Regions from separate parts of the Bacillus cereus group sp. RP37 genome, predicted to be linked through region 1. Evidence: a T-box and tRNA genes for the amino acid it is inferred to sense, from the RefSeq annotation. Region 1 holds a T-box; the other holds one or more tRNA genes.

Region 1 (16,234 bases):
TTGAAGTTGGTACAGCGTTAGTATTAGTTGCAATTGCGGCAGTAATTGCTGGAAAGTTTAAATTCTCAGTAATTCCGTTTCTAATTGTTCTTGGGATGTTAGTGGGGCCACATGCGCCGACAATAGGTGTTATCGATCTCAAGTTTATTGAAAGTGCAAGTGTAATTTCCTTCCTTGGACGGATTGGGGTTCTGTTCCTTCTGTTCTATCTAGGACTAGAATTTTCGATGAAAAAACTAATTAAATCGGGACGTTCTATTGCGATTGGCGGAACAATCTATATTTTAATTAACTTTTCACTTGGATTATTATACGGATTTATAATGGGATTCCCTTTACTAGAAATCTTAATTATTGCGGGTATTATTACGATTTCTTCTAGTGCTATCGTTGCAAAAGTGTTAGTTGATTTAAGAAGAACTGGTAATAATGAAACCGAATTAATTTTAGGAATTATTATGTTTGAAGATATATTCCTTGCTGTATATTTATCAGTCGTTTCTGGTTTAGTTCTAGGGGATCACGCTTCCTTCTTAGGTGCCCTTACTTCAATTGGAATTGCTTTAGGATACATGCTTCTATTCTTTATTGTGGCTAGAAAGGCAACGCCGTTATTAAATAAATTGCTCAATATTAGTTCAGATGAAATTTTCATTATTGTAGTATTCGCTTCGTTATTCTTTATTGCCGGTTTCTCGGAAACAATTCACGTTGCAGAAGCAATCGGAGCACTTCTTTTAGGGTTAGTTTTCTCTGAGACAGAGCATAGTGACAGAATTGAACATCTCGTTGTTCCATTTAGAGATTTCTTCGGAGCCATTTTCTTCTTCAGTTTCGGATTAAGTATAGATCCGTTTTCATTAGGCGGAGCGATATGGTTAACGTTAGGTGCTGTCCTTCTAACAATCATCGGGAACTTTGTTGCAGGGATGATTGCAGGGCGACAAGCTGGATTATCTCATAAAGCGTCAACAAATATTGGATTAACAATCGTTTCAAGAGGAGAATTTTCCATCATTATGGCCAATATCGGTATCGCAGGTGGTTTAATGTCAGTATTGAAACCATTCTCAGCACTATACGTGCTTATACTATCCATCTTAGGTCCACTTCTGACGAAAGAGTCAAAGAATGTATATAAATTTTTAAATAAAATCTTTAAGTGGGATACGAAGACTAGATAAATTTTTTGAAAATAAAAGTACAAGATATTTCCTGCTTGTACTTTTATTTTTGCAATGAAAACAGTAAAGAGAGGTACATCATGTTAGGAGAGTTGATTCATTCCGTTTTAGTTTTTCTAGAAGGACTTGGTTATTGGGGAATTATGCTTGGATTAATGCTAGAGGTTATTCCGAGTGAAATCGTATTATCTTATGCAGGCTATTTAGTATCAACCGGAAGTATTACATTTTGGGGCGCTGTCGCGTTCGGTACAATTGGTGGTGTAATCGCACAGCTATTCATTTATTGGATCGGTCGATACGGAGGAAGACCTGTTCTTGAGCGATATGGAAAATATATTTTGATTCAGAAGAAACATATTGATTATGCTGAAGCGTGGTTTAATCGTTACGGAACTGGTGTTATTTTTACAGCGCGTTTTATTCCTGTTGTGCGTCATGCTATTTCGATACCAGCGGGTATTGCAAAAATGTCACATGCTAAGTTTATTACGCTAACTACATTAGCTGTTATTCCATGGTCAATTGTATTTGTATATTTAGGTTTTAAATTAGGAACAGAGTGGGAAAGTATTAATAAAGTAGCGGGGCCATATGTGAAATACTTTGCACTTGCTGCAATTGTTTGTGCAATTGGTTACTTTGTATTAAAAAAAGTGATGAAAAAAAGGTGATTACGTAAAAGGAATCTATGCTGATATAGATTCTTTTTTATTGTCATTTTTCGAAAGGGGAAAGAGTGGGTTTAATATTTTACATATTGTGGCATACATATAGGAAAAGGGAGTTTGGAAAGGGGAATAAAGAGAAATGGAACTCCAGTTTCAAAATGTATATCAACAGGTGGAGAATTGGTATGTGTTGGATTCGGAGCTTCCTTGGGATGTCAAAAGACTTAGAGATGATTTGTTTTCACTTATTGAAGTATGTAAAACGCCAGTTATTTTTTGTGATACGTGCGATGCAAATCATGTACTTCTATCATTAGGAGAAGAAGAGGAAGAGTTTCTATTCCCAATAGGTGGTTTTTATCATAAAGACAAACAATTAATTTTTGTTTGTATGTGGGAAGAGTATGAGCAAGTGCTCAAAACTCTACTGCATGAATTTCGCCATGCGATGCAGCATAAGAGAGAAGTATTGTATGTTGGAAGTGAATTGTACGAAGATAGATGGATTGAGAAAGATGCGAGGAAGTTCGCGGAGAGGAAATTAGATGAATATAAAAATAGAAATTTGATGTAAAGCATAGTGGAGAAATGGCGCTGTGCTTTCTTTATTGCTTACTAAAAATAAGCGATTGACTTTTATAAAGTTTAGTTCTAAACTAATGGTATGAAACGAGCGAGGTGATGAAATGAAAACAGAAGATAGACTCGGATTACTATTATGGTTTCGTTTATCACGTTTTTATAACAAGAGTATTCGTGAGACGAATCAGCATTTGAAAAAGTGGAATGTATCTGCCGCTCAGTTTGATGTACTAGCTCAAGTTGGGGGACATAATCGTTTAACGCAGCAAGAGCTTGGAAATAAGCTATTTGTTACGAAAGGAAATGTCACGCAGCTTTTAAATAAAATGGAGCAGCTGGAGTGGATTGGTCGTGAACAAGAAGGTACTACGAAATATATTTCGTTAACAGAAAAGGGAAGAGCTTTATATGAGGAGATCGTCCCGCCCCAGGAAACGTTCCAAGCGGAGCAGTTTCATAAATTAAACATAGAAGAACAACAGCAATTATTACAATTACTAAAAAAATTACAGTAAGAAAAAATTTTAAAATAAATCTTGAATTCGAGATAATATGAGGTGAAGGATATGTTTAGAAAAGTTGATCATAAAAATATGGGCAGAGCAAATCACGGTTGGTTAAATACACATTTTCATTTTTCCTTTGCTAATTACTATAATCCAAATAACATGAGCTTTGGAGCATTACGTGTTATTAATGATGACCTAGTAGCGGCACAAACTGGTTTTGATATGCATCCGCACCGCGATATGGAAATCATTTCGTACGTTGTAGAGGGTGCTTTAACACATGAAGATAGCATGGGGAATCGCGGAACAATTGAGCGTGGTCATGTTCAATATATGAGTGCTGGTACAGGTGTATTTCATAGTGAGCATAATTTAGGAAATGAGGCATTGCGTTTATTACAAATTTGGATTTTACCAGATCGTGCGGATCATAAGCCAAACTATGGTGAGTTTAAATTTGATTGGAGAAAGCGTGAAAATGAGTGGTTCCATATGGTATCTCCATTAGAAGGAGAGGCACCAATTCAAATTCACCAAGATGCGAATTTATATTCTTTATCGTTAGAAGCTGGAAAAGAAATTCATTTTCCTGTGAAAGAAGGTCGTCAATTATACCTTGTTCAAATTGAAGGAAGTAGTGTAATAAATGGTGAGACACTTGTTATGCGCGATGCGGCAGAAGCGATTGAAGAAGATATTCATATTGAAGCGAAAGAGCAATCACACTATTTAGCAATTGAGTTAAAAAAATAACAAAATGTTTATAAAAAGAGGACACCTGATAGGGTGTCCTCTTTTTGAATGGAATTATCTGAAAAATGTTTCTCAATTTTTCGAAAGAGGTATTTGGTTAAAGATTCAGAATTTTATAAAAGTGTCAAAAATCTTTATGGGAATGGGGAATGTTATAGTGAAAAAGCAAGTCATTTCATCAGCATTAGCGTTAACTGTTATCGCCGGGGGATTTGGAACGTTTGGAGCAACGACAACGAAAGCGGAAGAACAAAAAATTCAATATCATCAAGAATTTAAAACACCTGCATACATAGGTGAAGAATGGAAAGCACCGGAAGGACTAGATAAAAAAGAGACGGTCTTTCAATACTTAGAGAGTAAGAAAGATATGTTTAAATTAGCAGGAAACATTGATAAGCACTTCAATGTCGTTGGGGAAGAAAAAGATGCTGAATCTGGTACGACACATGTGAAGTTAGTTGAGAAACATAATAACATTCCTGTGTACGGTTCAGACCAAACTGTTACACTAGATAAAGAGAATAATGTAAAAGCATTCTTCGGACAAGTTATTCCGAATTTAGAGAATAAAAATATTCCTGCATTTGCAAGCATTAGTGCAGAACAAGCAGAAACGATTGCAAAGGCAGATATTCAGAAAGAAATTGGAGAAGTAAAGAATTATGACGGTGTGAAAAAAGATTTATTTGTGTATGAAAAAGATGGAAACTACTATCTTGCATACTTAGTTAAGGCATCGATTTCAAAACCAGCTCCAGGCTATTGGCATTACTTTGTTGATGCAACAAATGGAAATGTGATTGAGAAATATAATGCTGTAGATAACATTACAGGATTTGGTTACGGAGTATTAGGAAATAGACAATCATTTGAAATTGCTCAAAATGAGAAGACAGGAGCATTCCATTTATTTGATGGTAAGCGTGGACAAGGTGTTCATACATTTGATGCAGAGAATATGGATGAAAACTGGTTTAATATGTTCTCACAATGGTTTGGATATACAGGTGTCGAAGTAGAAAGTAAAAATAAGTTTTTTGATGACAAAGCAGCGGTTGATGCGCATGTAAATGCAGGAAAAGTATACGATTACTACAAAAAGACATTTAACCGTAACTCTTTCGATGATAAAGGTGCGAAGCTTATTTCTTCTGTTCACGTAGGGGAGAGCTGGAATAACGCAGCTTGGAACGGTATTCAGATGATGTACGGTGATGGAGATGGCAAGACATTTATTCCATTATCTGCTGGCCTAGATGTTATCGGTCACGAATTAACGCATGCTGTAACTGAGCATACAGCAAATCTTGTTTATAAAAATGAGTCAGGCGCGTTAAATGAATCGTTATCTGATATTATGGGTGTCATGGTTGAGAAGAAGAGCTGGGATTTAGGTGCTGACATTTATACACCTGGAAAACCTGGTGATGCACTTCGTTCTCTGAAAGATCCAGCATCTATTCCAAACCCATTAAAGCCAGGTGAAGGTTACCCAGATCATTACAATAAACGCTACACTGGAGCAGCTGATAATGGCGGCGTTCATATTAACAGTAGTATTAATAATAAAGCTGCATATTTAGTATCTGATGGCGGAGAGCATTACGGCGTGAAAGTAGCTGGAGTAGGCCGTGAAGCGACAGAAAAAATTTATTACCGTGCTCTTACGAAATATTTAACTGCAAACTCTGACTTTAAGATGATGCGTCAAGCTGCTCTTCAGTCAGCTGAAGATTTATATGGTAAAAACTCTAAAGCTGTACAAGCTGTAACGAAAGCTTATGATGCAGTAGGCATAAAATAATAAAAGAAAAAGACCTGACTAGGATGTCAGGTCTTTCTTTATCCCGCTTTAATGGGCAGTAAGACCCCCACCTCAAAATTCAGCGAAAGCAAAGAAGTTAGGTGGTGGATCAACTGCCCATAAAAGTCCGATTGGTTCAACTAATAATCAGTGGGGGATGAAGACCCCTCACTGATTAAAGTTTCACTTTATTTAGTCACGAATACCTAATGCGATTTTCGCCATACGTGACATGCGTTCTTTAGACCAGGGTGGATTCCAAACGACATTTACTTCTATTTCATTGACTTCAGGTACGTTCGTTGATAATACTTTTTTAACGTCTGATACAATTTGCCCAGCCATTGGACAGCCGATAGAAGTCATCGTCATCGTAATGACAGCATTGTTATTTTCATCTGCTGTAACATCGTAAACTAATCCGAGATTAACAATATCAACACCTAGCTCAGGATCGATAACAGCTTCTAAATTGGTATATAATTTATTTTCAAATGCTTCTTGTGACATAAGTAGCACCTCCTACACATTAATGATATCGATTCTCATTATAACGGAAATGTGTATAATGTGCAGGAAATGAGCTCAAAAAAATATCCCTTTTGGGAAAGGGATATTTTTTGAAAGCTATTCAGTTTTGAAATGAGATACGAGTTGATCTAATTCTGCAACTGTTTGTTTCATTTGTCTTGCAGTTACGGTCATTTCATTCATAGTAGTGACTTTCTTCTCAGCAGATTGTGCTGTAGCTGCTGTTTCGCTAGATACTTCAGTTGAAATAGAAGCGATGTTATTAAGCGAAGCGTTCATTTCTTCAGCGCTTGCAGCCATTTCTTCAGCAGTTGCTGAGATGTCTTGCATTTGAGTAGATACTTTATTTACTTGTTCGACAATCGTTGTGAAGGAATTGCCAGCTTCACGAATGACAGTAATGCCTTCAAATGCTTCAGAACGGCCTTGGGACATCATGGAATTCGCAGTTTCAGTATCTTGTTGAATTTGATGTAGTAATTGGTTAATATCTGTTGCCGCTGTTTTAGATTGTTCAGCAAGTTTTCGAACTTCGTCAGCTACGACAGCAAAACCTTTTCCTTGCTCGCCAGCACGGGCTGCTTCGATAGATGCATTTAAAGCAAGTAAGTTGGTTTGTTCTGCGATATTAGAAATAGATTGTACAGCTGTATCAATATATTTTGTATGTGTGATTAGACGTTCGACCACTTCTGACGTAGCATTTACAGCGTCGTGTATCGTTGTCATTTGTAAAACAGATTTTTGAATAACAGTACTTCCATCGTTAGCTTGTTCAGATGTAGCTACAGCAAGTTCAGTTACAGATGAAGCAGATTCAGCAATACGCTGAACACTTACTGTCATATCGTCCATTGCAGTTGAGCTTTCTTCCATACTAGAGGCTTGCGATTGAATACTTGCATTTAAGTTGGACATCGAGCTTTGAACTTTTATTGTTGCCTCGCGTGATATATTCGTCTTTTCTAGCATATTTTCAGAAGCATCTTGTACTTCCACAGATGTTTTTTGAACACGATTGATGATATGTTGTAGGTTTTCTAACATTTTATTAAATGATGTTGCAATCGTACCAATTTCATCATTACTATTTACTTGTAGGCGGGCTGTTAAGTCACCTTCTTGAGATGATAATTCTTTTAGTTTACTATCAATTTGTTGAATTGGTTTTACAAGCTTACCAGAGAACCACCATGCAAGAATGATAGCTACGATAATACAAATAACAAGTGATAAGAAGATAACATATTCAATTTGTAGTGAAGATTGATCAATTTTTTCGATAGATTGATCACGTAACTTAGCTTGTTCATTACTGTAATTTGTGAAGTCACCAATTACTTTATAAACAGTACCATTTTCTGCATAAGCTACTTGTAAAGCCTCTTCCCACTTTTGTTCTTTGGCAAGAGTGAAAACTTTTTCTTCAATAAATTTTCTCCAAGTTGATCCTGATTCCATTGTATTTTTCACAGATTGAGAAATATTTGGATTAGAAAGAAGTTTATCTTTTGAATCCTCCAGACGTTTACTCATCTCATTAAACTTGTCTAATTCGACTTGATCATGTTGTAATAAATAACCTCTTAAAGCAGAAAGTTGTACTTGATAAGCGTCTCCACGTTCTTTCAATTCTGTTGCAAGGGGAGAAATTTCTTTTTGTAAAGCTTCAGCTTTACGAGATTGGTCAATAGCAAAAAATAAAATAAAAGCCAAGGCGATGCCAAATAAAGCGCAAATTGTTCCCATCATGAACATTAGTTTTTTTCGAATGCCAATAAAATTCATATGATAAAAAGCCTCCTTTTTTTGAAATCTTAGTATTAGAATTAATAAATTTAAAAAATTGAAAGAAAGCTTTACTCCATCTGGAACAAAGCTTTCTTCTTTCCTTTAGGAATTATAGCAGACGGAATGAGAGATAGAAAGAGATATTTTAAAGTGAAAAAAGAGAGACTGTAAATCTCTCTTTTTTCACTTTAAGCGTGTGTTTTGAAATGAGAAACGAGAACTTCAAGTTCTTGTACAGTCGTTTTCATTTCAGACGCTTTTTTAGCAACGACACCCATTTTGTTTACTTGGTCACCAGATGAAGTTGCTGTTTGTGATGTTTCGGCGGCAACCTCATTTGAAATAGAAGCGATGTTATTTAAAGCTGCATTCATTTCTTCAGAACTTGCGGCCATTTCTTCAGCAGTTGCAGACATTTCTTGCATTTGTGTAGAGACTTTGTTAATGTGGTTAACAATTTCTGAGAATGAAGATCCAGCGGTACGAATGACTGTAATTCCTTCAGAAGCCTCTGACTGACCTTGCGCCATCATTTCATTTGCTATTTTTGTATCTGCTTGAATTTGATGAAGTAAATGGTTAATGTCAGTTGCTGCTAGCTGAGATTGTTCAGCAAGTTTTCGTACTTCATCGGCAACAACAGCGAAGCCTTTTCCATGTTCCCCAGCACGGGCAGCTTCAATGGAAGCATTTAAGGCAAGTAAATTCGTTTGTTCCGCGATATTAGAAATGGATTGAAGTGCAGTATCAATATGATTTGTATGTGTAATGAGTCGCTCTACTACTTGTGATGTAGCGTTAACAGCTTCGTTAATAGTATGCATTTGCGTAATAGATTTCTCAATGACTTTATTTCCATCATCTGCTTTTTCTGAAGTTGTAACAGCTAGGCTAGCAACAGAAGAGGCAGATTCTGCAATACGCTGAACACTCGTTGTCATATCATCCATTGCAGTTGAACTTTCTTCGATGCTGGAAACTTGTGAACGAATATTATGCTCGAGAACATTCATAGTTTCTTGGGTTTTTGCACTATTTTCCATAGAAGCAGTTGTTTCGATAAACACATTTTCAGACGCTTCTTTTACATCTGTTGATGTTTGTTGAACTTGTTTTATGATACGTTGTAAGTTAGTGAGCATTTGATTAAAGGAATTGGCGATATCACCAATCTCATCTTTACTCGTTACGTGCAATCTAGCAGTTAAATCGCCATCTTGAGAAGCTAATTCTTTTAATTTCTCATCAATTTGTCGTATCGGTTTAACGAGTTTACCAGAGAACCACCATGCTAATAAAATAGACGTTACTGTACATGTAATGAGTGAGAAGAAAATAATATATTGAATAAGAGATGAGGAAGACTCTACGTCAGCAATTAATGCATCACGTTTATCATTTTCTTCATTTGTATATTTAGTAAAACGACCTAAAAGATCATTTACATAATCGGTTTGAGCTAAAGCGATTTTGGATGCTTCGTCCCATTTTCCTTCACGAGCGAGAGGGAGGACTTCATTATCTATGACGCTTCGCCACTTCCCTCCCATTAAAATGGCTTCTTTCATTCCTTCTGGGAGTTTTTTATCACTTGTTACTTTCTCTCTAGTATCAGCTAGTTTTTTTCCTTCTCGGTTGAACTTATCCAATCCTTTTTGATCATGTGACAGTAAATATTCTTGTAAACCAGCAACTTGTGCTTGGAACCAATCGCCACGTTCTTTTAAAATGGTGGCTCTTTTTGATACATCATCTTTTAATGTTTCGACTTCATTTGCTTGGTTCATGGCGAATGAAAGAATAACAATAAGAGCAATGCTAAATAAGGAACAAATACTTAAGAGTGTGAACAGTAGTTTTTTTCGAATACTAACATACTTCATAGTTACCCCTACCTTTAAAAACTATTTATTATGATTTATTAATATTAAGAACAAAATTAATAAAAAACATTATTATGAAGTTATTAATCTGTTCAATGAAAAGTATAGCAGATAATGGAAGATGGCAGATTGATATGAGTAAATGTTCTTAAAATGTATACATTTGTATATCAAAAAATTCATAAAAAAAAATGAGAAAGGCTATTGTAATTTGAAATAACATCATGTATACTTCTAATTAGTTGATAACGATTATCAGTATCAACTGTAACATTACTCTTCGTTATGTTGGTCATACCCCTTTTTGACGACGTAAGTCAGAGACGAAATGTTGAAATATCTTGTGTCCTATTCTACAGAATTATGGTAATCTCCAACCTCAACTTATATGCGTAAGCATGCAAAAAGGATCCTATCCGTGAAGGGATCCTTTTTTGCATTTCGTCGCAATTAATGTATATAGACCGGGTATTCTTTCTTCAATTCCTTCTGGGGCAGTAGAAGGGAAGACCCACTTTTGATGAGGTCCCTGTTCTTCAATTAGTTTTTCGATTTTAAAATGTTCTTCGGCGAGTGCTGTAATAATTTCTCCTAATGTCCAGCGACGGATGGTTGTTTTCGGTAACGATTCTTTCTGTGCTTCTGTAAGAAGGATGCTATAAGCAACGTCATCTTCAATCAATTCTTCATCGAAATAATTTCCATTGGCCCGAAATGATGGGTGGTCTACTCCTAATAATTTCGTGTAAACAGGATGATAGTCACGAAGAATAAGCATTCCATCTCGCTTAAGTAAGGTAGCAATTTTTTGAAAGAGCGGTTTTAAATCTAGAAAGTAATGGAGTACACCAAGTTCTAGCAATACGATATCGAATGATTCGGATAGCTGGACATGTAATACATCAGAAACGACATACTGGATAGAGACACCTGCTGCTTCCGCAAGTTCATTTGCATATTTTGCATTACTTGCTGAAATATCAACAACTGTTACATCAGCTCCTAAAAGAGCGAGAGCAACGGCTTTATTTCCTTTTGACCCGAGTAAATTAATAATGCGTTTTCCTGTTGGAGATTGTATGTAAGGTAAATAGTGATTTACCTCGCGCATAGGATCTTTTATGAGTTTTTTCGCGTAATCGGCTGGTGCCCCGTGGCGATTCGTCCAAGCTTCATAAGCAGCTGCATTCCAGCTTTTTTTATTACGTGTGCTTAGTTGTTTTTGATTCAATCGTATCACTCCTTTTGTGAACGTATAGTTATTCGGCAAGAGGATGGGATTTCCTTTTCTTTCTGAATAAAAGTTTGATTTTTCTGTTATTAAGTCGTACAATACTTGTTATACGTAAAAGCGTTGAAAAGGAAAAGTAGGATGAACGCATTCTTTCCAGAGAGCTTCGGTAGCTGAGAAGAAGCAAGAATATTCATTTGAACAATGGCCTTTGAGCTTCGTCCTGAACTTATCAAATGATAATAGTAGGCGGCGACGAGAGTTGGTACTCGTTATCAAAACCACAGTATAAGAGCATATAGCTCCGTACTTGTTAAGGCTAATTGTGTGAGTAATTGGCGAAATAAGGTGGTACCGCGACTGTTTATACAGCCCCGCCCTTATCTTTTTTAAGATAAGGGCGGGGCTTTTTTATATTTAAAAGGAGGAATGTAAGATGAGTATTTTTATTGGAGGCGCTTGGCCGTATGCAAATGGTTCGTTACATCTTGGACATATTGCGAGTTTGTTACCTGGAGATATTTTAGCACGTTATTACCGGGCAAAAGGTGAGAATGTGTTGTATGTTTCGGGAAGTGATTGTAATGGAACACCGATTACAATTAGGGCAAAACAAGAAGGTGTGACGGCGAAGAAAATTGCTGATAAGTATCATGAAGAGTTTGAGCGATGTTTTTGTAGCCTTGGTTTTACTTATGATTGCTATACACGTACAGATAGTGAGCACCATCATGAAACGGTTCAAAAAGTTTTTTTACGTTTATTAGAAGAAGGTCATATTTATAAAAAAACAGTGGAACAAGCATATTGTGAAACATGTACGCAGTTTTTACCAGATCGTTATGTAGAAGGAATTTGCCCGCACTGTCATGAAGCAGCAAGAGGAGATCAATGTGATGCTTGTTCAGCAATCTTAGATCCACTCGATTTGTTAGAAAAGAAATGTAAGTTATGTGGTAGTACGCCATCTGTACAGGAAACAGAGCATTTTTATTTCGCATTGCATACATTTCAGCAGCAAATTAAAAGGGCGGTAGAAATCGCCAAACAAACAGGGACATGGCGCGACAATGCGATTCAACTAACAGAGAGATATGTAAAGGAAGGGTTACTAGATAGGGCCGTATCACGTGATTTACCAATTGGGGTACCAATTCCAGTAGAAGGGTATGAAGATAAGAAAATTTACGTATGGATTGAAGCAGTGACAGGCTATTATTCAGCGAGTAAACATTGGGCTGAAGAAACAGGGAAAGATGATCAAGAGTTCTGGGATAGAGAAGCGAAAACATATTATGTGCACGGAAAGGATAATATTCCGTTTCATTCCATCATTTGGCCAGCGGTATTGCTTGGAATAGGAGAAGGGGCAATTCCTCGTCATATCGTTTCGAATGAATATTTAACAGTTGAAAAAAGAAAATTATCTACAAGTAAAAACTGGGCAGTATGGGTACCTGACATATTAGAACGATACAATCCAGATTCCATTCGTTACTTTTTAACAGTCAATGCACCAGAAAATCGTGATACTGATTTTTCGTGGCGTGAATTCATTTACAGTCATAATAGTGAATTGCTAGGTGCATACGGGAACTTTGTGAACCGGACATTAAAGTTTATTGAAAAGTATTATGGTGGTATCCTGCCGAAGGGAAGTATTGATGTAGAGCTGAAAGATAAAGTAGAAGGATTATATAAAAATGTAGGAGAATCAATTGAGCAAACTACATTTAAGGTGGCGCTAGAAACAATATTTGATGCAGTACGTTTTGCAAATAAATATTTTGATGAGAGACAACCTTGGAAACAACGAGAAGATGATCCAGTTTCATGTGAAGAAACGATTTATAACTGTGTGTATCTTATCGCTAATTTTGCAAATCTCCTTGAACCGTTTTTACCATTTTCAAGTGAAAGCGTTAGAAATACATTATCGATTGTGAACCGAAATTGGGAACCTCAAAATACGTTGCCGAATAGAATTGATAGTGTACAGCCACTATTTGAACGAATTGATGTAAAGCAAATCGAGCAAGAGGTAGAGAAGCTGTATGGAGCGGTAAAGTGAGATAGGGAAAAAGACCTTTCAAATAAATGAAAGGTCTTTTGTTATGCACTATGCACATGATTAGGTTTTTTTCCTCTCCTAGCCGTAAGCATCTGAGGAATAAAAATCCCAAGCAATATAAAGAGTATCCCAATCCACTGCATGAATGTTACGACTTCATGTACAAGTGTAATAGAAGCGATAATGGCCGTTGGTAATTCAGCTGCTCCTAGTATTGTACTAAGTCCTGTTCCTACTTTCGGTACGCCAATTGAAAAACAAATGACAGGTACGACAACACCGAACAATCCGAGGAAGAAAGCGTATTTCCAAAGACCGGCTTGCAGGGCACCATCCGTTAAAAAGGTTGGCGGGAAGAATAGGCATACGATAAGAGTAGCGCTTGTCGTCATAAGAAAGCTTTTCGTATAAGGTGGAACTTCTGTAGCAACGCGCCCACTTGCAAAAACATAGAATGAAAAAGAGACAGCGGCTAATAGACCAAAGATAATACCCTTCGTAGAAAAGCTTTGTCCGAGACCTTCAAAGACACCGCCTGCAAACAATGTACCAGTAAATAAAATAATGATAGATATAACCTTCTCACGGCTTGGGAATGTTCGATTTGCAATTGCTTCAATGACTACACCAATCCATGTGAACTGGAAAAGTAGGACAACAGCGATAGATGCCGGTAGTTCTTCTACAGAAATAGCGTAGAAAATACCAGTCATACTCATCGTTGTGCCGACTGTTAATAATGAAAAGAATTGCTTTTTTGTTACTTTATGACGTGAAACGAAAAGAACGAGCAGAAGAAGCCCAATCCATCCGAAGACATATTGTCCTCCTAATAGTTCATGTGCTGAAAATCCATCAATGAATCCGAGTTTGAAAATAGTTGAAAGTACGCCGTAGCTACAAGCTCCGAATAAAACGAGTAATGAATACTTAAATTTTTCCATGAAAATTCTCCTTTTAAATAATAAAAAACGCCCGCTATCCAAATAAGGATAACGGGCGAACGAAACAGAGTAAGATACTCTACAAAATTCCGCCACTCATACGAAGTATGAATTTGGGGTATGAAATTGTAGTAGGTTTTTACATTGCTTTTGGGAATACAATAGAACATTTTACACCTTGAGGTGTGTTTTGTATCCCATAAGGAAACTGATGTTTATCTAGTATTTGTTTTACAATGTATAACCCAAGACCACTACCTTGTACTAAGCCATGTTTGTCAGGGTTCGCGCGATAGAATGGCTCAAATAAATGGGCAAGTTTATCTTCATCTATTTGTGAACCTGTATTTAATACTTCTAATGCGTAACCGTTAGGCTTTTCATAAAGCTTTATATATACATGCTGATGGTCAATTGTATAATGAATTGCATTTGAAATAATGTTAAAAATAGCAGTTTGAATAAATTTAGGATCTGCTAAAACCTTTACATCTTGTTTAATGTTAGATTGAACATTTAATTGCTTTACAGATACGAAATAATCTACTTTCTTCATAACATCCTCAATAATATTGGTTAATGAGATAACTTTTAAATCAGGTTTAAATTGAGGGTTTTGTATTTTGGATAATTCCGACATTTTTTCCGTTAATATGTTAATGTCTTGCATCATTTCATAAGAACGTTTTAAATATTTATCTCTATCTTTATAAGCTCCAATTCCGTGAATCATGCCATCTAGTTGTCCCATAACAGCTGCGATTGGTGTTTTTAATTCATGGGAAACCATAGACATAAATTCTTTACGAGATTGTTCTAATTGTTGCTCCTTTTTGAGTTCATTTCTTAAATCTTGATTGCTTGCATGTAGATTCTTCACTATACTTGGGACCTGTGAAGCAGCTACTTGCAAATTAAAATCTGTTTGATCCGTATTTTTGTTAAGTAGCTTTTTATCTGAGAAATCAAGATTTATAATATCTTTTAAAGCATCACTCATATATTGAAAAGGTTTGGCAATTAGTTTTGCATAAATTAAAGATCCGAGCAGAGATAGTGCAAGCATTGTTGCGCCAATATGTGGAGCTAACTGCTGTAGTGCATCTGTTAATTTTGGATCATCCTGTGCATTATTTGTTTTACTGGCTGCATTTTGTTTATGTAAGGCATCATTAGTAGCGACTTGCTTTTCCGTTTCTGTAAGTGGAGCAGAAGCGCTATTTTTCCCCGAAATATTTTGAGCATGTTCTTTTGCTTTTGCAGTTTGGCTAGGCTGCAAAAGGTGAGTGATAGCTGTAGAGAGAGATTTATAATCTATAATAGAAGATTGGAAATTAAAAATGTCTCCCTGTGATACAGCTTTATTTTGATTCGTTTTACTTTGGTCGTTTCGTTTATCTGAATCCGCTTGTTCTGTAGTATGCGTTCCATTTTCTTTCGCAAAACGTTCTTTATCGTAGTTTGAAGCTAAGAAGTAAATGATTTGATAAAGACAAAGTGATAAAAGAATACAAAATAATAAGGTTTTGATGAAAATATTTTTGGTGATGTTGTCTTTGCTACGATTCGATTTTGTAGCCAATGCCTTTCACCGTTTTAATATAAGTAATTCCTAATTTTTTTCGTAAGTTTTTAATATGTGTATCTATAACTCTTACATCACCATAATGTTCATAGCCCCATACCTTATTCAGCAAATCACTTCTTGATAATACTTTTCCTCGATTTTGCAGTAAAGTATAAATAATTTCAAATTCCTTTGTTGTCAATTCAATTTGATTACCATGAACATAAGCGGCATATGCTGTAGAATTTAACATCAATTCATGGAATTGTAGTATAGTTGCAGTCTCTGCTTCCTTCGTTGCTGCCCTTCTTAATACAGCTTCTACACGTTTAATAAATACGGTGTAATGGAACGGTTTCGTAATATAGTCATCAATACCTAATTCAAATCCTTTAATTTCACTTTCTTCATTATGTAAGCCTGTTAACATAATGATTGGTACGTCAGATTGTCCTCGCATAATTTTACAAATACTATAGCCATCTATATCTGGTAACATCACATCAAGGAGGACAAGATCGTATGAATTTTTTTGGAAAAGAAGTATACCTTCTGTTCCAGCGCCAACAACATCAACGGTAAAATTTTGTGCCATTAGAAATTCACGAATAAGTTCTTGTATATCTGGGTTGTCTTCAATCACCAGTATATGCGTCATAGTAACACCTCCTAAATAACGCTTTTTACTGCAATATTCGAATTCATCATTT
Region 2 (16,234 bases), 140 kb from region 1:
CCAAGCTCAGAAAGTCCTTGCTCACAGACATCCCTGATGCCTAAATTTAATATATTACTTCCAAGCAAACGCCCAAGTAAAAACTCAATGGATAAGTAATACATTTGCTTTTGCTCTCCAGACCGATAACTTTCGTTCGTTGCAATCCATTGACTATTCATATACTCACGTACCATGTACCCAAGCGTATTGTATTGATCACGAGTTGTAGAGTCTTTAAAACTTTTACCATACATCGTCTCTAACTTTTCTAGAAAAGCTGATTTAAAACTTTCAACATGAGTAAACATTTCTTCACCACCTACATGTTATTCCATGAGACTTTTATACAATTTCTTATAGGCAAGAGCTGATTTCTCCCAGCTGTAATCTTCAGTCATCGCTTGTTTTACAAGCTGCTCCCATACCGGTTTATCATGATAAAATTCAATTGCACGACGAACCGTGTGCAACATGTCATGTGCATTAAAGTTCGTGAAACTGAAACCATTTCCTTCTCCAGTTTCTTCGTCATAAGATTGTACAGTATCATTTAATCCACCTGTCTCTCTTACAATCGGAATTGTACCGTACGCTAATGCGATAAGTTGTCCAAGTCCACATGGTTCAAATAGTGATGGCATTAAGAATAAATCACTTCCCGCATACACTTGATGAGCTAATTCTTCATTAAATCCGATATACACTTTTACCTTCTCAGGATACTCATATGCCATCCACTCAAAGAATTGTTCATATTCAGAGTCACCTGATCCTAAAATAATACATTGTACATCTTCCTCCATTATTTCGCGGAATACAGTACGTACTAAATCAAGACCTTTTTGCTTCGTTAATCTCGTTACCATTGAAATAATCGGTGTATCTTCTTTTTCTGGCAAACCAAAATAACGCTGCAATGCGCGTTTATTTTCATTTTTTTCATATAATGAATCTGCATCGTACTGAGCAGTAATATATGAATCCGTTTCTGGATTATATACGCTCGTATCAATTCCATTTACAATGCCGCTAAGCTTACCGTTATATTTTCGTAACAACCCATCTAACTTCTCACCGAAAAACTCATATTGAATTTCTTCTTTGTATGTCGGGCTAACCGCTGTAATTTGATCAGAAGCGATAATGCCACCCTTCATAAAGTTCACATTTCCATAAAACTCTAACTGCTCACTATGAAAATATTCATCACCAAGTTCTAACAAGTCGTACATCACTTCAGGAGGAAATACACCTTGGAACTGCAAGTTATGAATCGTATACACCGTTTTAATATGCTCATATAATGGGTTATCTTGATACTTTTCACGCAGTAAGAAGTTAACCATAGCGGTATGCCAATCGTGGCTATGAAGAACATCCACTTCGAAATCAAGATGCGGAATACACTCTAAAACTGCTTTCGAAAAATAAGAAAAACGCTCTCCATCATCATAATGACCATATAGAGAATCCCTCTTAAAATAATATTCATTATCTATTAAGTAATACGTAATCCCATCCTGCTCACCTTTTAAAATTCCACAATATTGATTTCTCCACCCAAGCGGGACGTTAATTACTTTATGTAGCGTACATCCATCCCTTAATTTTTTTGGAATAAGACTATAATTTGGGAGTATAATGCGAACTTCCACACCTAATTTTTTCAGCTCTTTTGGGAGCGCACCTGCTACATCAGCTAATCCTCCCGATTTAACAAATGGTACACATTCTGATACTGCAAATAAAATATTCACTTGTTGTCCCACTGCACGAAAAGCTTATACTACTTCCCTTGCAGCTTCCTCCCTTCGAGTTTTCATTTAAATTATAACTTTAATCAGTGGAGGAAAAACCCCCACTGATTTCTTAAGAATAACTATTAATTGTACTGTTTTGAACGCTTCCTTTTTCGACAACGTATGGTTCATCGGCGTTTCCTTTTAGTACGACACCATCACCAATTTTCACGTCTTTATCAATAATAACACCGTCTATTATACAGTTATCTCCAATTTGGCTCTTTTGCATAATAATGCTATTACGAACAATTGAACCTTTTCCAATTTTAACAGAACGGGAGACAACACTATTTTCTACTTCGCCTTCGATAATACTACCGTTTGCAATCATTGTATTTTTCACGGCTGCACCCTTTAAGTAACGCGTTGGTGGTTCATCTTTTACTTTCGTAAAGATCGGTGCTTCTTTCTTAAATACTTGCTTCCAAATAGCAGGCTGCAAAATTTCTAAACTATGCTTATAGTAACTTTCAATCGAATCAATAATAGCTACATATCCTGTATGCTCATACGTAGCAATATGCAGTGATTTTCCGCGCTTTTCTCTCACTACATCAAATAAACTGTATTGCTCCACATCTTTATATGCTTCAAATAAATCTAATAATAATTGCTTCTTTAACACGTATGTTTGAAGCGAAACCCCTTCATGACAAACTTCCGTAATGTCAGCTGCCGTATGTATATGTCGCTCTAACACCCCTTGAAAATTTAATGCTGTTACGAGATGGCTATTCGTAATAACAACGTATTCTTCTCTGGCTCTTAGAAAATAATCAATATGTCTTCTAAAATGTGCAAAGGATCCAAATTCATCTTGGTCACATTGGCAGTTTGGCGGGAATAAAAACAGTCCGTCTCTTTTTCTATCTAAATCCCACTGTTTGCCTGAACCAACGTGGTCCATTAGTGAACGGTTTTTATGGCTTGTAAAAACTGCCACACTATGAATATTAGAATTCACCATATTTGAAAGCATGAAATCAATGAGTCGATAACGGCCCCCAAACGGTAACGCCGCTAGTGAACGATGCCCTGTTACTTTCTTTAAGGAAGGAAAACTTCCCGTTGCATTAATAATTCCTAACATTTTTTCTCCCATTCATTTCATCCCCCTTTTCTATTTCCCTTCAGCAATTAGTACTACATCGTCAACATTCTTTTCTGGACGAATAATTGTTCCATCTTCAATAACCATTTCCGATCCAACGATCGCTCTTTCAATCACAACATTTTTACCAATCTTCGCTCCTGGCATAACGACAGAATCAATAACCATACTACCCTCTTCCACCGTCACCCCTTGGAATAATACAGAATGCTTCACGTCCCCTTCAATGACGCATCCTTCGTTAATAAGTGATTCTTCTACTTTTGCCTGTTCGGCAATATATTGAGGCGGTTCGTTTGGATTCACAGAATAAATACGCCAATTACGATCGTTTAAATTCAGCGACGTTTCATCGCGAAGTAAATCCATATTCGCTTCCCATAAGCTTTTCACCGTTCCAACATCCTTCCAATATCCTTCAAACGGATACGCCATAAGCTTTTTCCCTTCATCTAATAAAAGCGGAAGTACATCTTTTCCGAAATCATTACTAGATTCAGGATTTCTTGCATCCATCTCTAAATACTCTTTCAAAATTGCCCAGTTAAAAATATAGATTCCCATTGAGGCAAGATTACTTCTTGGAAATTGCGGTTTCTCTTCAAATTCAACAATCTCCATCTCTTCATTTGTATTCATAATGCCAAAGCGACTCGCTTCATCCCAAGGCACTTCAATAACAGAAATCGAAACATCCGCTTCTTTCTCAATATGGTAATCTAGCATTTTACTGTAATCCATTTTATAAATATGGTCGCCAGATAAAATAAGAACATACTCTGGTTCGTACTGACTTAAATAGTTTAAGTTTTGATAAATGGCACTTGCCGTACCTGTGTACCACTTCACCCCTGAAGATTCCGCATAAGGAGGTAACACTGTGACTCCACCGCTTACTCGGTCTAAATCCCAAGCATTGCCGATTCCGATATAATTATGAAGTTCAAGTGGTTGATACTGCGTCAAAATCCCCACCGTTTCAATACCAGAATTCGCACAGTTGCTTAGCGTAAAATCAATAATGCGATATTTACCACCAAATGGAACAGCTGGCTTGGCTAAATTTTTTGTTAATGCACTTAATCGACTACCTTTTCCCCCTGCTAGTAACATTGCTACGCACTTTTGTTTTTGAGCCATCTTGTTTTTTGCTCCCCTTTCTCGTCTTCACTGGTCGTAATATGGATACGCCAAATGGTGGAATTGTAATTTCTACATGTGCTGCTTGATTATGATACGGTTCTAGAATCGCCTTAAGACGTTTCTTATTTACTTGCCCCGAACCGCCATATTGCTCAGCATCACTATTTAAAATCTCGTTATAATTCTCGAAATCTGGTACACCTACTTTATAGTTTTCATATGTAGCTTTCGTAAAATTACATACGACAACTAACGCATCTTCTTGTTTATCCCCTTGGCGGATAAACGAGAAAATACTTTGCTCATGATTATTAGCATCTATCCACTGAAATCCTTCAGGTGAATGATCAAGCTGCCAAAGTGGTTTGGAGCGCTTATACAATGCTATGAGCTCTTTAAAGTAATCATGCATATAACGATGCATTTCAAAATCATGTAAATTCCAATCTAAATCTTCAAGGTCTTTCCACTCATCAAACTGCCCAAATTCTCCTCCCATGAAAAGTAATTTCTTTCCTGGGTGAGTAAAAAAATATCCATATAATAAACGAAGTTGAGCAAACTTATCCCAGTAATCTCCTGGCATTTTATTTAATAACGACTTTTTCCCATGAACGACTTCATCATGAGAAAGCGGTAATATAAAGTTTTCAGAGTAAGCATACATTAAAGAAAACGTCATTTTCTCATGAATATGCTTCCTATACTCAGGCGCACACTCCATATATTTCAGCACATCATTCATCCAGCCCATATTCCATTTGTAATTGAACCCAAGCCCACCTTCATACGTTGGGGCTGTTACAAGTGGCCAAGCTGTTGAATCTTCTGCTGTCATAAGGAAATCTTCATCTTCTGCAAACACCGCTTCATTTAACTCTCGTAAAAATGAAACAGCGTGCTCATTACTTTGCTCCTGCCCTTCTTTATTCCAATACAACATATTCGCAACTGCATCCACCCTGAAACCGTCAATATGGAAATGTCTCATCCAAAATAACGCATTTGAAATTAAGAAATTACGTACTTCCCTCTTTCCTAAATCAAAATTGACAGTTCCCCATACTAGATTTTCTTGGACATCTTTATCTTTATATTCATAAGTCGGTGTCCCATCAAACAAATATAAACCGTGAGCATCTTTACAAAAATGCCCCGGCACCCAATCTAAAATGACACCGATTCCATATTTATGACATTCATCGACAAAATGCATCAAATCATGTGGCGTGCCGAATCTACTCGTTGCTGCATAATATCCCGTCCCTTGATATCCCCAAGAACGATCATATGGATGCTCAACAAGCGGCATAATTTCAATATGTGTAAATTGATGTTCCACCACATAAGGAATGAGTTCTTCTGCCATTTCCCTGTAAGAATACAGTGTTCCGTCTTCTTTCTTTTTCCAAGAACCGAAATGTAATTCATAAACCGTCATCGCTTCTTTATAAACCGATTTTTTCTTTTTCTTACGGCTCCAGTTTTTATCATTCCATTCGTATCCCTTTATATCAAAAACTACAGATGCCGTATTCGGTCTTACTTCTGCATACACAGCATACGGATCTGCCTTTAAAATGACGTCACCAGTCATTGTTTCAATCGCATATTTATATATTTCTCTTTCTTCAATATGCGGTATAAACAAGGACCAAATTCCCTCTTCTGTCACTTGTAGCATCTTATGTTGTTCATAATCCCATTCATTAAAATCTCCAACAACACTCATTGCTTTCGCATGAGGAGCCCATACTGTAAATCGTACTCCTCGCATCTCATCTTCCGTCACAACATGTGCGCCAAAGATGTTATAACTGTCATAGTACTTTTCTGTATGAAACTCATCTCGTTTCACTTCTTCACAATTTATTACACTCAATATGTTCACCTCACTAAGATGACAGAATTTTTTATACTTTAACAATTCTGCAAAAAACTGAAATATCCTTGTTGATTTATAAAAAATATACGTTTTTTTCTTAAAAATATTGATTTTTTTTCACATTTCCATATAAAATATCGAATTTTGACGAATATTCATTGAAAACGCTTCACTTTCTTTCTATCTTTCTGCCTTTTATTTATTTCTCAATATCTATTCTATTAGATTCCTCCTATTTTCCACTCTATTTATCACGTAAAATCACAACAAAATAATCTGTCATAAAAAAATGTTTCTCAACATTTTTTGTCACAATTTTATTGAAATGGAAAATTCATAAGCATATACTTGTTCTCAATAAAGAACACCAAACCTTCGCAAATATAATTCATACTGAAACACTCTGTTTACTCTATCCATACTCCCGGCGAACGTTTGAAAAAATTAAAATTAGGGGGCTTTCTTATGTCAGTAAAACAAAAAGTTGGAATGGGAGTTGTCACAGCTTCACTTGGCTTATCCCTTACATTCGGCGGTGTATTCGCCTATTTCAGTGATTCTGAAACATCGAATAATTCATTTCAAGCGGGAACACTAGACCTTTCTATTAATCCAAGTGTAATCGTTGATGTGAAAGATTTAAAACCAGGTGATTTTATTGAAAGAAATTTCAAGCTTGAAAACAAAGGAACATTGGATATTGCAAAGGTAGCACTTGAAACATCCTATGAAGTTACAGATGCAAAGCAAAATAATGATGGTGAAGATTTAGGCGATCACATCATCGTCAAATTTTTAGTGAATGATGGAAAGCCATCTAATCCAAACGATGATCATGAAATTTTGTGGGAAACAAAACTATCAGAATTGAAAAATATGAAACCTGAGGATGTAGCTACATCTCTAGAACGTCATAACTTAATAGATGGTATTAAATCTGGTGAAACAGATTCCTTACACGTCCTCTTCTCCTTTGAAGACAACGACCAAGATCAAAATAAATTCCAGGGGGATTCCTTACAGCTAAATTGGACATTCCATGCAGAGCAAACACCAGGCGTGGAGAAATAATTTTAAAAATATAAATTATCGGAGGCCTATACATGAAAAAGAAAAATCGTTTTGTTACCGGAATTGTAACGGCTGGCGTTCTATTTTCAACTGCCCTTCCGTTCAATGTACTTGCTGAAAACCCTATTAATCAAATTGACTCTTCAAACGCCCAGTCTTTACTATCAAAACTTTCTAAAGAACAGCGTCAGGCATTACAAACGTTAGATGCCAATCCTGGTTTTACGATTTCACCAGATATTAATACGAGCAGTTCCGAACCAGTAAATATCATTGTAGAATTTCAAACTGCGCCAGTAAAGATTAATGAATTAAAACAAAAAGAAAAAGGATTGCAAGCTGCACCTGGAAATATAAAAGCACGCATTGATCAAGAGCATGAAGAATTCCAAAAAGGTCTTAAAAACCTCCGTCAATTCAGTCCATCAGTAAAGTCTGGAAATTTCCAGTCTGTACAAATTAAACGCTCTTATAAACATGCTATAAATGGGGTTGCCCTGACATTACCTGCAAATACAGTTGAAGAATTGTTACGAATCGGTGTTGTAAAACGTATTTGGAAAGATTACGAAGTAAAATTAAATTTACCAAAACAAGCAGAGCAGAAAGCACCTCAAAAACTAACAGATAGCATTCCGCAAATTGGGGTAGATAAGTTACATAGCGAGGGCATTACCGGAAAAGGAATTAAAGTTGGTGTATTAGATACAGGTATTGATTACAATCACCCTGACTTAAAAGATGTGTATAAAGGATACCGTGCAAAAAATGGCGAGGACTCTAGCAAAATAGACCCAAACTCCGTAAAAGGTTGGGACTTTATTAATAACGATGCAGATCCGATGGAGACTACGTATGCAGAATGGCAACAATCTGGCGCTCCTGAATTCGATGATCGTGGCTCTTCCTTCTACACCGCACATGGTACTCACGTAGCAGGTATCGTTTCTGCTCAAAAGAAAAACACATCAGATTCCGCAGTAAAAGGTGTTGCACCTGACATTGAACTGTATAACTATCGTGTACTTGGTCCATACGGAAGCGGAGATAGTTCTGGTATTATTGCTGCAATCGATAAATCTATTTCTGACGGTATGAACGTTATTAATTTATCGTTAGGTGACGATAGTAACAATCCGCTTGATCCAACGTCTATCGCTGTCAATAACGCGATGCTTTCCGGTGTTGTTACAGTCGTTGCTGCTGGGAACTCTGGTCCAAATCCAGCGACACTCGGATCACCAGGTGCTTCTCCCTTTGCGATTACGGTCGGGGCAAGTGATAGTTCTATTTCCTTACCAAAACTATCAGGTCATGCTGGACAAGTACAATTCCCTAACTTAATTTTATTTGGCAAAAACTTCACTGATAAAATAGAAGATTTCAAAGGACAATCTCTCCCTATTGAATCTGTAGGAATCGGTACGCCTGACGAATTTAGTAAAAAAGATGTAAAAGGGAAAATCGCTCTCGTTGCACGTGGTACACTCTCATTTGATGAAAAAATCGCGAATGCGAAACAAGCTGGTGCAAAAGCCGTTATTATTTATAACAATGTGGACGGAGAAATTCCTTTCTACGTTGGCGAAAGCACAAAATACATTCCAGCATTCCGCCTAACGAAAGAAGACGGTGAAAAACTAAAAGCTCAAATCGAACAAGGTAACACCTCCTTTACTTTTGGCGAAATTAGTTATATTCAAACAGAAGGCGATCATCTTGCAGACTTTAGCTCACGAGGCCCTGTTACATCAAATGATGATATTAAACCTGATATTACAGCACCTGGTGTTGCTGTACTTTCAACAGTGCCTGAATATATTAACGATCCACAAGAAGGCGAAAACTATGACGTTTCCTATGAGCGTATGCAAGGAACATCTATGGCATCCCCTCATATCGCTGGCGTTGCTGCTCTTATTTTACAAGAACACCCAGAATACTCTCCATTCGATGTAAAGGCGTCTCTTATGAACACGGCTGATGATTTAAAAGAAAAATATTCTGTATATGAAGTTGGAGCTGGGCGAGTAGATGCATACAACGCTGTTCATACAGAAACAAGCTTTAAAGTATTAGATACGACAAAAACTGTTGTAAATGATGAAGTAATTGAAGTACCCGAAGAAACTGGATCTATTGCATTCGGTAAGTTTTATCAAAAAGACGGTGAAGCTCTTGAACAAAAACGAAATATAAAAGTGGAAAACCATAATAAACAAGAGAAGAAAGAATTTAAAACAGAAATTTCTTATATACCGGCTTCTTCTACTATTAACGATGCTGTCGCAAACAGTGTAAAAGTCTCTGTTCCAGAAACAATTACTCTTGATGCTGGCAAATCAGATGAAATCGAAGCAAAAATTAATGTCCCAGCCGGTGCAAAGCAAGGCCGATATGAAGGATATATTCATATTACAAATACGAAAAATAAAGAAGAAACGTATCAAATTCCGTTCTCTATTCGTGTATCAGAACCTGGTATTGAAAACGCGATACTATCAAGAAAAGCCATTTCAACTGATACATCGAAATTTAATCCATACGGTGAATCCTATGTTCACGGGGCATTCCAATTAAATAGCGAACTTGAAACGTTAGATCTTATCGTGAAAGATTCCAAAACAAATAAAGCGCTCGGCTTCATCGGAACATTAAACACGAGTGGACTAAAAACGGATGTGTATTATTACTTAGATTCATTCTTTAACGGAAAAGTATATCCTTTTACAAATGATCCTGCAAAACCAATCGGTGATGAGAAAATCAACTTACCAGAAGGAGACTACACAATTGAGTTTGTCGGCTACGATAAAGCCGGGAAAGCACGTGTGAAAGGTGATTATGTCGTAATTGATAATACACCACCGGAAGTGAAATTAACGGGATTAAAACCTGGTATTTATGAATTAAATGAAGAGAATTATACAGTGGAAGATGGCAAAAAGGCACTATGGATTAAAGGTAATGTATATGATTCAAACGTTGACTACTTAAAAGGAAAAGGCTTAAACATTACGCAAGAAGCGAATGGCGTTATGTACTATGATTATTCCCCATACTTGCATAAGTTTTTACCTATTAATGCAAATGGTGACTTTAAAGTTGGCATTACTCCTGAATCCTTTAAGGTGGAAGGCCCAATGAACACAGGCGTATATATTTTCGATTATGCAACTGCAGGACCTGACTATCCAAACGGTGTAAATAACTATTGGTTTATCCCGCAAGGAGCTCAATATGCGAAAACTAGCTATGATAAAAGAGAAGTATACAAAAATGATGAACTTACTGTAACCCTAAATGCGAAACACGTAAAACAATTCGTTGCTGGGGAATTTAACGTAAAATTCCTAGAGAAGAACTTCAAATTTGCAAATGCGAAATTGAATCCTGCTTTTGAAAAACTCCTTTCTGAAAAAGGGGTAACAGCAAAAGTAAATGAACCGAAACTAGAAGCAGGTTCTGTTACAGTAGGCGGAGCTATCGATGACAAAAACTTCGCTGGATTAGATGGTGATTTCCCATTCATTGATGTAACGTTCAAAGTCGAAAACGATGAGTTTTATGAAGCAAATGCTCAATTAGATTTATCAGTGTTCGCTTACTGGAAACAAGGTGAACCAGAACCAAACAGAATGCGTGTACTTCAAGATCAAACATTCTCAGTTATGTCCTTAAACTCACTAGTAGAAGGAAATATTAAACCTGGTGCATTCTTAAATGAACGTGGATATTTAGATGAAAAATTCGATTATACAAAGCTTGGCGTAAAAGTATATGCAACAGATTCCTACCGTCATAAGTTTGAAGGATCACTAGATAAATATGGATACTTCAAGCTGAATGGATTTCCAGTTAATAAACGCGACTATAACTTATATGTAGAAGTTCCAGGACATTTAACAAGCCGTCTAACAACGAAATTAGGTACTGAAAAAGATGGTAAGCTGCTTGGTCAATATTATTATGCACGCCTTGATGAAAACCTTGCCGGTGATGTAAACGGTGATAAAGTAATTGATATAAAAGATGCTGAAATTATCGCTAGCAACTATGGTAAAAAAGGAGTATCTGTAAAAGACGGAGACCTTAACAAAGATGGTATTGTCGACGAAAAAGATATTCGCTTTGTTGAAAAGAACTTCTTGAAAAAGGGTCCGGATGCATCTAAATCACAAACACCTGCGGAAAAATCAAAAAGCGGTACACTGGCAGATATCTTAAAGAAATTGGGATTAACGCCTAAAAAATAATAATAAAGAGCACTCTACGTAAAGTAGAGTGCTCTTTTCTATAAACGATCCTTATCCAGCAAAAGGGGTATATTGGGGATATACAAGGAAACCGGAAAAGGAATTTATATTAAATTATATGAATTCAGAGGTAGGAAGCAGTGTCCCGCCTCTGAATGATTTATCAATTATTATAGTACTGGTGCCATTGTTTCTTTTAATACTTTTACAGAATGAGCGAATTTCGCTTTTTCATCTTCATTTAGCTCAAGTTCTACGATTTCACGTACACCTTCGCGGTTAATAACAGCTGGAACACCTACGAAAGCATCTTTCTCACCGTATTGTCCTTCAAGGTATGCAGATACAGTTAATACGCTGTTCTCGTTGCTTAAGATTGCTTTAGTTACACGAAGTAGTGACATACCGATTCCGTAGTAAGTTGCACCTTTACGCTCGATGATATGGTAAGCTGCATCACGTACGTTTTCGAAGATTTTGTCTAAGTCTTCTTGTTTGTACTGTTCGTTGTTAGCTAAGATTGTTTCTAGTTTTTGTACACCGATAGTAGCGTGGCTCCATACTGGAAGTTCAGTGTCACCGTGTTCACCAACGATGTAAGCATGTACGTTACGTGGATCTACATCTAAGTAGTCACCTAACATGTAACGGAAACGAGCAGAGTCTAAAGTTGTACCAGAACCGATTACACGCTCTTTTGGTAGACCAGATTCTTTCCAAGTTACGTAAGTTAAAATGTCAACTGGGTTAGTTGCAATTAAGAAGATTCCATCGAATCCGCTATCCATAATACCGCGAACGATTTGTTTAAAGATTTTTGTGTTCTTCTCAACTAAGTCTAAACGAGTTTCACCTGGCTTTTGTGGTAATCCAGCAGTGATAACTACTAAATCTGCATCTTTACAATCTGCATAGCTACCGCTCCAAACTTTTGTTGGTGATGGAGAGAATGGTACTGCATGGCTTAAGTCCATCGCTTCCCCTTCTGCTTTTGCTTCATTAACATCTACTAATACGAATTCTTCAGCTACACCTTGGTTGATCATTGAGTAAGCGTAACTACAACCTACAGCTCCTGTTCCTACTAATACTACACGATTGATACCTTTTTTCATGTTAATTTCCCCTCTCTATTGTTCACATCTATTTTTTATGATTGTTTAAGTAATTAATTAAAATACTAATTTAATGTTGTTTAACTTCTTTACACTCATATTGTAGCACGTATTATTGTGAATTACTTCACAAATTATGACCTATTTGTGAACTTTTTCACATAGAGTGTAAAGTTGATGGAATAGGTGTGGAATCCATTTTAATGGAGGCGTTTTCTTTAGATTGTGAAAGGATTTTTCTTATGTTTTCTTTGGTGATTGAAATTATATCGGCGATTTTCTGAATATATCAAGCGCAACTCACATTTTCTTCTTTCATCTCTAATATGGTTGCTATTTCCTTATATAAAAATTCATAATTATACTTTAATAAAAGGATATATTTATATATTGGATTCATCTTTCCAAGCATGCTTTGTATTTCTACTTGAAGCTCTTTTCTCAAAAGTGGTTCATCTAATCCTTTTGATCCAATTAATTGAACAGATTCAATCGGGATTTCTTCACTACGCTTTTGCCTTCTTGATAAATCACGGTGTCTATTAATCGCAACTTGAAATAACCATGTTTTTATATAAGTAATTTTCATATTTGGTACAGACAATAATGCTTTATGTATCGTGTCTTGAACAATGTCTTCTACATCTGCTGGTGTTAGCCCCTCGCCATCAAGTTAAAATTTAATACGATCCCCAGAACCATAAAAATGGACCTCGTTGTTATAAAAGACACAATATTTTTGTTTTGGAAGCATTATAAAATTTTTAACTTTCACAGCATAATTACTTTGTAATTATACCTTTTATTATCTCAAAACCAAAAACTCTTATTAAAACTTGTTTACATACATACAAATCATATAAGTGAATAAAAAATAATTATTTTTATAACCATTAGGGGGGCAAATAAATGAATATATATTTAGCCGGGCCATTTTTCAACCCTGAACAAATTGCACTATTAGAAAAATTAGAGATAATTTTATCTAAGAAAGGATTAAATGTATTTTCTCCACGAAAATATATGAGTAAATTTCCCTTTGGATCTTATGAATGGCAATTTCAAAACTTTGTTACTGATGTAAATGCAATTCAACATAGTGATATTACCTTTGCAATATATAATGATCAAGATTCCGGAACAATGTGGGAAGTTGGGTATACTTGGTCACTTAAAAAACCTATTATTATTTTTAATACCAAAGAAAAAGTTGTTAATCTTATGATTACACAATCTTTACATGCATATTTGGATAGCTTTGATAAAGTAATTCAGTATGATTTTAATAAATTACCTCGTATATTTTATGATGGAGCTGTAACGTAATCAAAAAAAGAAAAAAGCTCATGTGAAATTAAACTTATATAATCTTAACGTGGTTTATTTCCAAAATGATGGCGATACCCCATCACCATCAAGCTAATTTTGAGGGCATTATAAAATTCTTAGGTTAATGGGCATATGGTGTTAGCCCTATTTTAAGAAAATACCTATAAATGCTTTTAGAGGTTTTTATAATAATCTTTTCATACTCCATCGCTCTCTCCTTTCTATTAGTTAGACGATTAGAATAGAAAAAAGTATACAAGAAATCTATAAAAAAAAAGCAGACGATTCAAAGTCCGCTTTTACACAACAAAAAAGAGATAGCAGATTATGCTATCTCTTTTAGTATGACCCGTACGGGATTCGAACCCGTGTTACCGCCGTGAAAGGGCGGTGTCTTAACCACTTGACCAACGGGCCAGTTCTGGCAGAGAAGAAGGGATTCGAACCCTCGCACCGCGTTCGCGATCTACTCCCTTAGCAGGGGAGCCCCTTGAGCCACTTGGGTACTTCTCTATAAATATGGCTCCGCAGGTAGGACTCGAACCTACGACCGATCGGTTAACAGCCGATAGCTCTACCACTGAGCTACTGCGGAACAATTATGGTGGGCCTAAATGGACTCGAACCATCGACCTCACGCTTATCAGGCGTGCGCTCTAACCAGCTGAGCTATAGGCCCATAATTGAAAAGCGGGTGAAGAGAATCGAACTCTCGACCAGAGCTTGGAAGGCTCTTGTTTTACCACTAAACTACACCCGCATTAAATTATAAATGGTGAGCCATGAAGGATTCGAACCTTCGACCCTCTGATTAAAAGTCAGATGCTCTACCAACTGAGCTAATGGCTCATTTTGAAAGTGGTGCCGACTAGAGGACTTGAACCCCCAACCTACTGATTACAAGTCAGTTGCTCTACCAATTGAGCTAAGTCGGCTTGCGACTTCAAAATGGTGGCTCGGGACGGAATCGAACCGCCGACACGAGGATTTTCAGTCCTCTGCTCTACCGACTGAGCTACCGAGCCTTTATGTAAAAAATGGCGGTCCCGACCGGGGTCGAACCGGCGATCTCCTGCGTGACAGGCAGGCATGTTAACCACTACACCACGGGACCATTTGGTTGCGGGGACAGGATTTGAACCTGCGACCTTCGGGTTATGAGCCCGACGAGCTACCGTGCTGCTCCACCCCGCGATGATAAAATATTTAATTTAGAAAAAATGGAGGAGGTAGAGGGATTCGAACCCCCGCGCGACTCTCGCCGCCTGTCGGTTTTCAAGACCGATCCCTTCAGCCGAACTTGGGTATACCTCCGAGATATAAACCTTTAGTGGTGGACCTTGTAGGACTCGAACCTACGACCGGACGGTTATGAGCCGTCTGCTCTAACCAGCTGAGCTAAAGGTCCTTTATGGTAGCGGCGGAGGGGATCGAACCCCCGACCTCACGGGTATGAACCGTACGCTCTAGCCAGCTGAGCTACACCGCCATAAATGATATTAAAAAAAGTGGAGCCTAGCGGGATCGAACCGCTGACCTCCTGCGTGCAAGGCAGGCGCTCTCCCAGCTGAGCTAAGGCCCCGTGTTTTTTGGAAAATCGGGAAGACAGGATTTGAACCTGCGACCCCCTGGTCCCAAACCAGGTGCTCTACCAAGCTGAGCCACTTCCCGTTAATAAAAGCGCGCCCGAGAGGAGTCGAACCCCTAACCTCTTGATCCGTAGTCAAACGCTCTATCCAATTGAGCTACGGGCGCATATGGTGCCGAGGGCGGGGGTCGAACCCGCACGGTGGTCACCCACCGCAGGATTTTAAGTCCTGTGCGTCTGCCTGTTCCGCCACCCCGGCATGTCATATTGAAAATTGGAGCGGAAGACGGGATTCGAACCCGCGACCCCAACCTTGGCAAGGTTGTATTCTACCACTGAACTACTTCCGCAAGACATGTTTGAGTTATTTTATTAAAAGTGCGGGTGAAGGGAGTCGAACCCCCACGCCAAAGGCGCTAGATCCTAAGTCTAGTGCGTCTGCCAATTCCGCCACACCCGCATATTAATTATTTCAAGAAAAAATGGGGCGACTGATGGGAATCGAACCCACGAATGCCGGAGCCACAATCCGGTGCGTTAACCACTTCGCCACAACCGCCATGATTTTCTGGTGCCGACTAGAGGACTTGAACCCCCAACCTACTGATTACAAGTCAGTTGCTCTACCAATTGAGCTAAGTCGGCTAAATGGTGGAGGATGACGGGATCGAACCGCCGACCCCCTGCTTGTAAGGCAGGTGCTCTCCCAGCTGAGCTAATCCTCCATTTGCCTGGCAACGTCCTACTCTCACAGGGACAAGGTCCCAACTACCATCGGCGCTAGAGAGCTTAACTTCCGTGTTCGGTATGGGAACGGGTGTGACCTCTCTGCCATCATTACCAGACTTTATTCATTTAAGACAAGAATTATTGTAACTTATTTAACCTTTAAAGTCAACAAGTTTTTTATATTCTTTCAAAACTAGATAACATTGCTTCATATTATATGGTT

What was found. A T-box is a leader RNA that pairs with one kind of tRNA and senses whether it is charged. The one in region 1 lies ahead of metG (methionine--tRNA ligase), so its partner is inferred to be a tRNA-Met.
Region 2: it encodes a tRNA-Met, which carries the amino acid that the T-box ahead of metG (methionine--tRNA ligase) is inferred to sense. The anticodon was not compared.

The regions. Positions count from the first base shown of each region.
Region 1 covers NZ_JARVHP010000001.1:431,563-447,796, forward strand. Annotated here, with positions in the region: gene QCI44_RS02105 (cation:proton antiporter) at 1-1,184, shown strand, start outside; gene uptA (undecaprenyl phosphate transporter UptA) at 1,265-1,858, shown strand; gene QCI44_RS02115 (DUF3920 family protein) at 1,995-2,429, shown strand; gene QCI44_RS02120 (MarR family winged helix-turn-helix transcriptional regulator) at 2,542-2,952, shown strand; gene QCI44_RS02125 (pirin family protein) at 3,004-3,699, shown strand; gene nprB (neutral protease NprB) at 3,857-5,506, shown strand; gene QCI44_RS02135 (metal-sulfur cluster assembly factor) at 5,699-6,016, opposite strand; gene QCI44_RS02140 (methyl-accepting chemotaxis protein) at 6,134-7,825, opposite strand; gene QCI44_RS02145 (methyl-accepting chemotaxis protein) at 8,017-9,711, opposite strand; gene QCI44_RS02150 (class I SAM-dependent methyltransferase) at 10,124-10,942, opposite strand; T-box leader at 11,057-11,327, shown strand; gene metG (methionine--tRNA ligase) at 11,379-13,013, shown strand; gene QCI44_RS02160 (EamA family transporter) at 13,055-13,957, opposite strand; gene QCI44_RS02165 (sensor histidine kinase) at 14,097-15,539, opposite strand; gene QCI44_RS02170 (response regulator transcription factor) at 15,517-16,182, opposite strand.
Region 2 covers NZ_JARVHP010000001.1:567,630-583,863, reverse strand. Annotated here, with positions in the region: gene glgP (glycogen phosphorylase) at 1-290, opposite strand, end outside; gene glgA (glycogen synthase GlgA) at 309-1,739, opposite strand; gene glgD (glucose-1-phosphate adenylyltransferase subunit GlgD) at 1,852-2,886, opposite strand; gene glgC (glucose-1-phosphate adenylyltransferase) at 2,905-4,035, opposite strand; gene glgB (1,4-alpha-glucan branching protein GlgB) at 3,983-5,920, opposite strand; gene QCI44_RS03010 (CalY family protein) at 6,389-6,994, shown strand; gene QCI44_RS03005 (S8 family serine peptidase) at 7,027-11,250, shown strand; gene QCI44_RS03000 (L-lactate dehydrogenase) at 11,421-12,365, opposite strand; partial or broken gene QCI44_RS02995 (RNA polymerase sigma factor) at 12,655-13,005, opposite strand; gene QCI44_RS02990 (nucleoside 2-deoxyribosyltransferase) at 13,275-13,691, shown strand; tRNA gene QCI44_RS02985 (tRNA-Glu) at 14,040-14,111, opposite strand; tRNA gene QCI44_RS02980 (tRNA-Ser) at 14,117-14,207, opposite strand; tRNA gene QCI44_RS02975 (tRNA-Asn) at 14,215-14,289, opposite strand; tRNA gene QCI44_RS02970 (tRNA-Ile) at 14,297-14,373, opposite strand; tRNA gene QCI44_RS02965 (tRNA-Gly) at 14,384-14,454, opposite strand; tRNA gene QCI44_RS02960 (tRNA-Lys) at 14,468-14,543, opposite strand; tRNA gene QCI44_RS02955 (tRNA-Thr) at 14,554-14,629, opposite strand; tRNA gene QCI44_RS02950 (tRNA-Phe) at 14,644-14,719, opposite strand; tRNA gene QCI44_RS02945 (tRNA-Asp) at 14,733-14,808, opposite strand; tRNA gene QCI44_RS02940 (tRNA-Met) at 14,812-14,888, opposite strand; tRNA gene QCI44_RS02935 (tRNA-Ser) at 14,916-15,008, opposite strand; tRNA gene QCI44_RS02930 (tRNA-Ile) at 15,026-15,102, opposite strand; tRNA gene QCI44_RS02925 (tRNA-Met) at 15,107-15,183, opposite strand; tRNA gene QCI44_RS02920 (tRNA-Ala) at 15,204-15,276, opposite strand; tRNA gene QCI44_RS02915 (tRNA-Pro) at 15,292-15,365, opposite strand; tRNA gene QCI44_RS02910 (tRNA-Arg) at 15,376-15,449, opposite strand; tRNA gene QCI44_RS02905 (tRNA-Leu) at 15,453-15,541, opposite strand; tRNA gene QCI44_RS02900 (tRNA-Gly) at 15,558-15,632, opposite strand; tRNA gene QCI44_RS02895 (tRNA-Leu) at 15,662-15,742, opposite strand; tRNA gene QCI44_RS02890 (tRNA-His) at 15,766-15,841, opposite strand; tRNA gene QCI44_RS02885 (tRNA-Thr) at 15,852-15,927, opposite strand; tRNA gene QCI44_RS02880 (tRNA-Val) at 15,932-16,007, opposite strand; rRNA gene rrf (5S ribosomal RNA) at 16,012-16,127, opposite strand; rRNA gene QCI44_RS02870 (23S ribosomal RNA) at 16,229-16,234, opposite strand, start outside.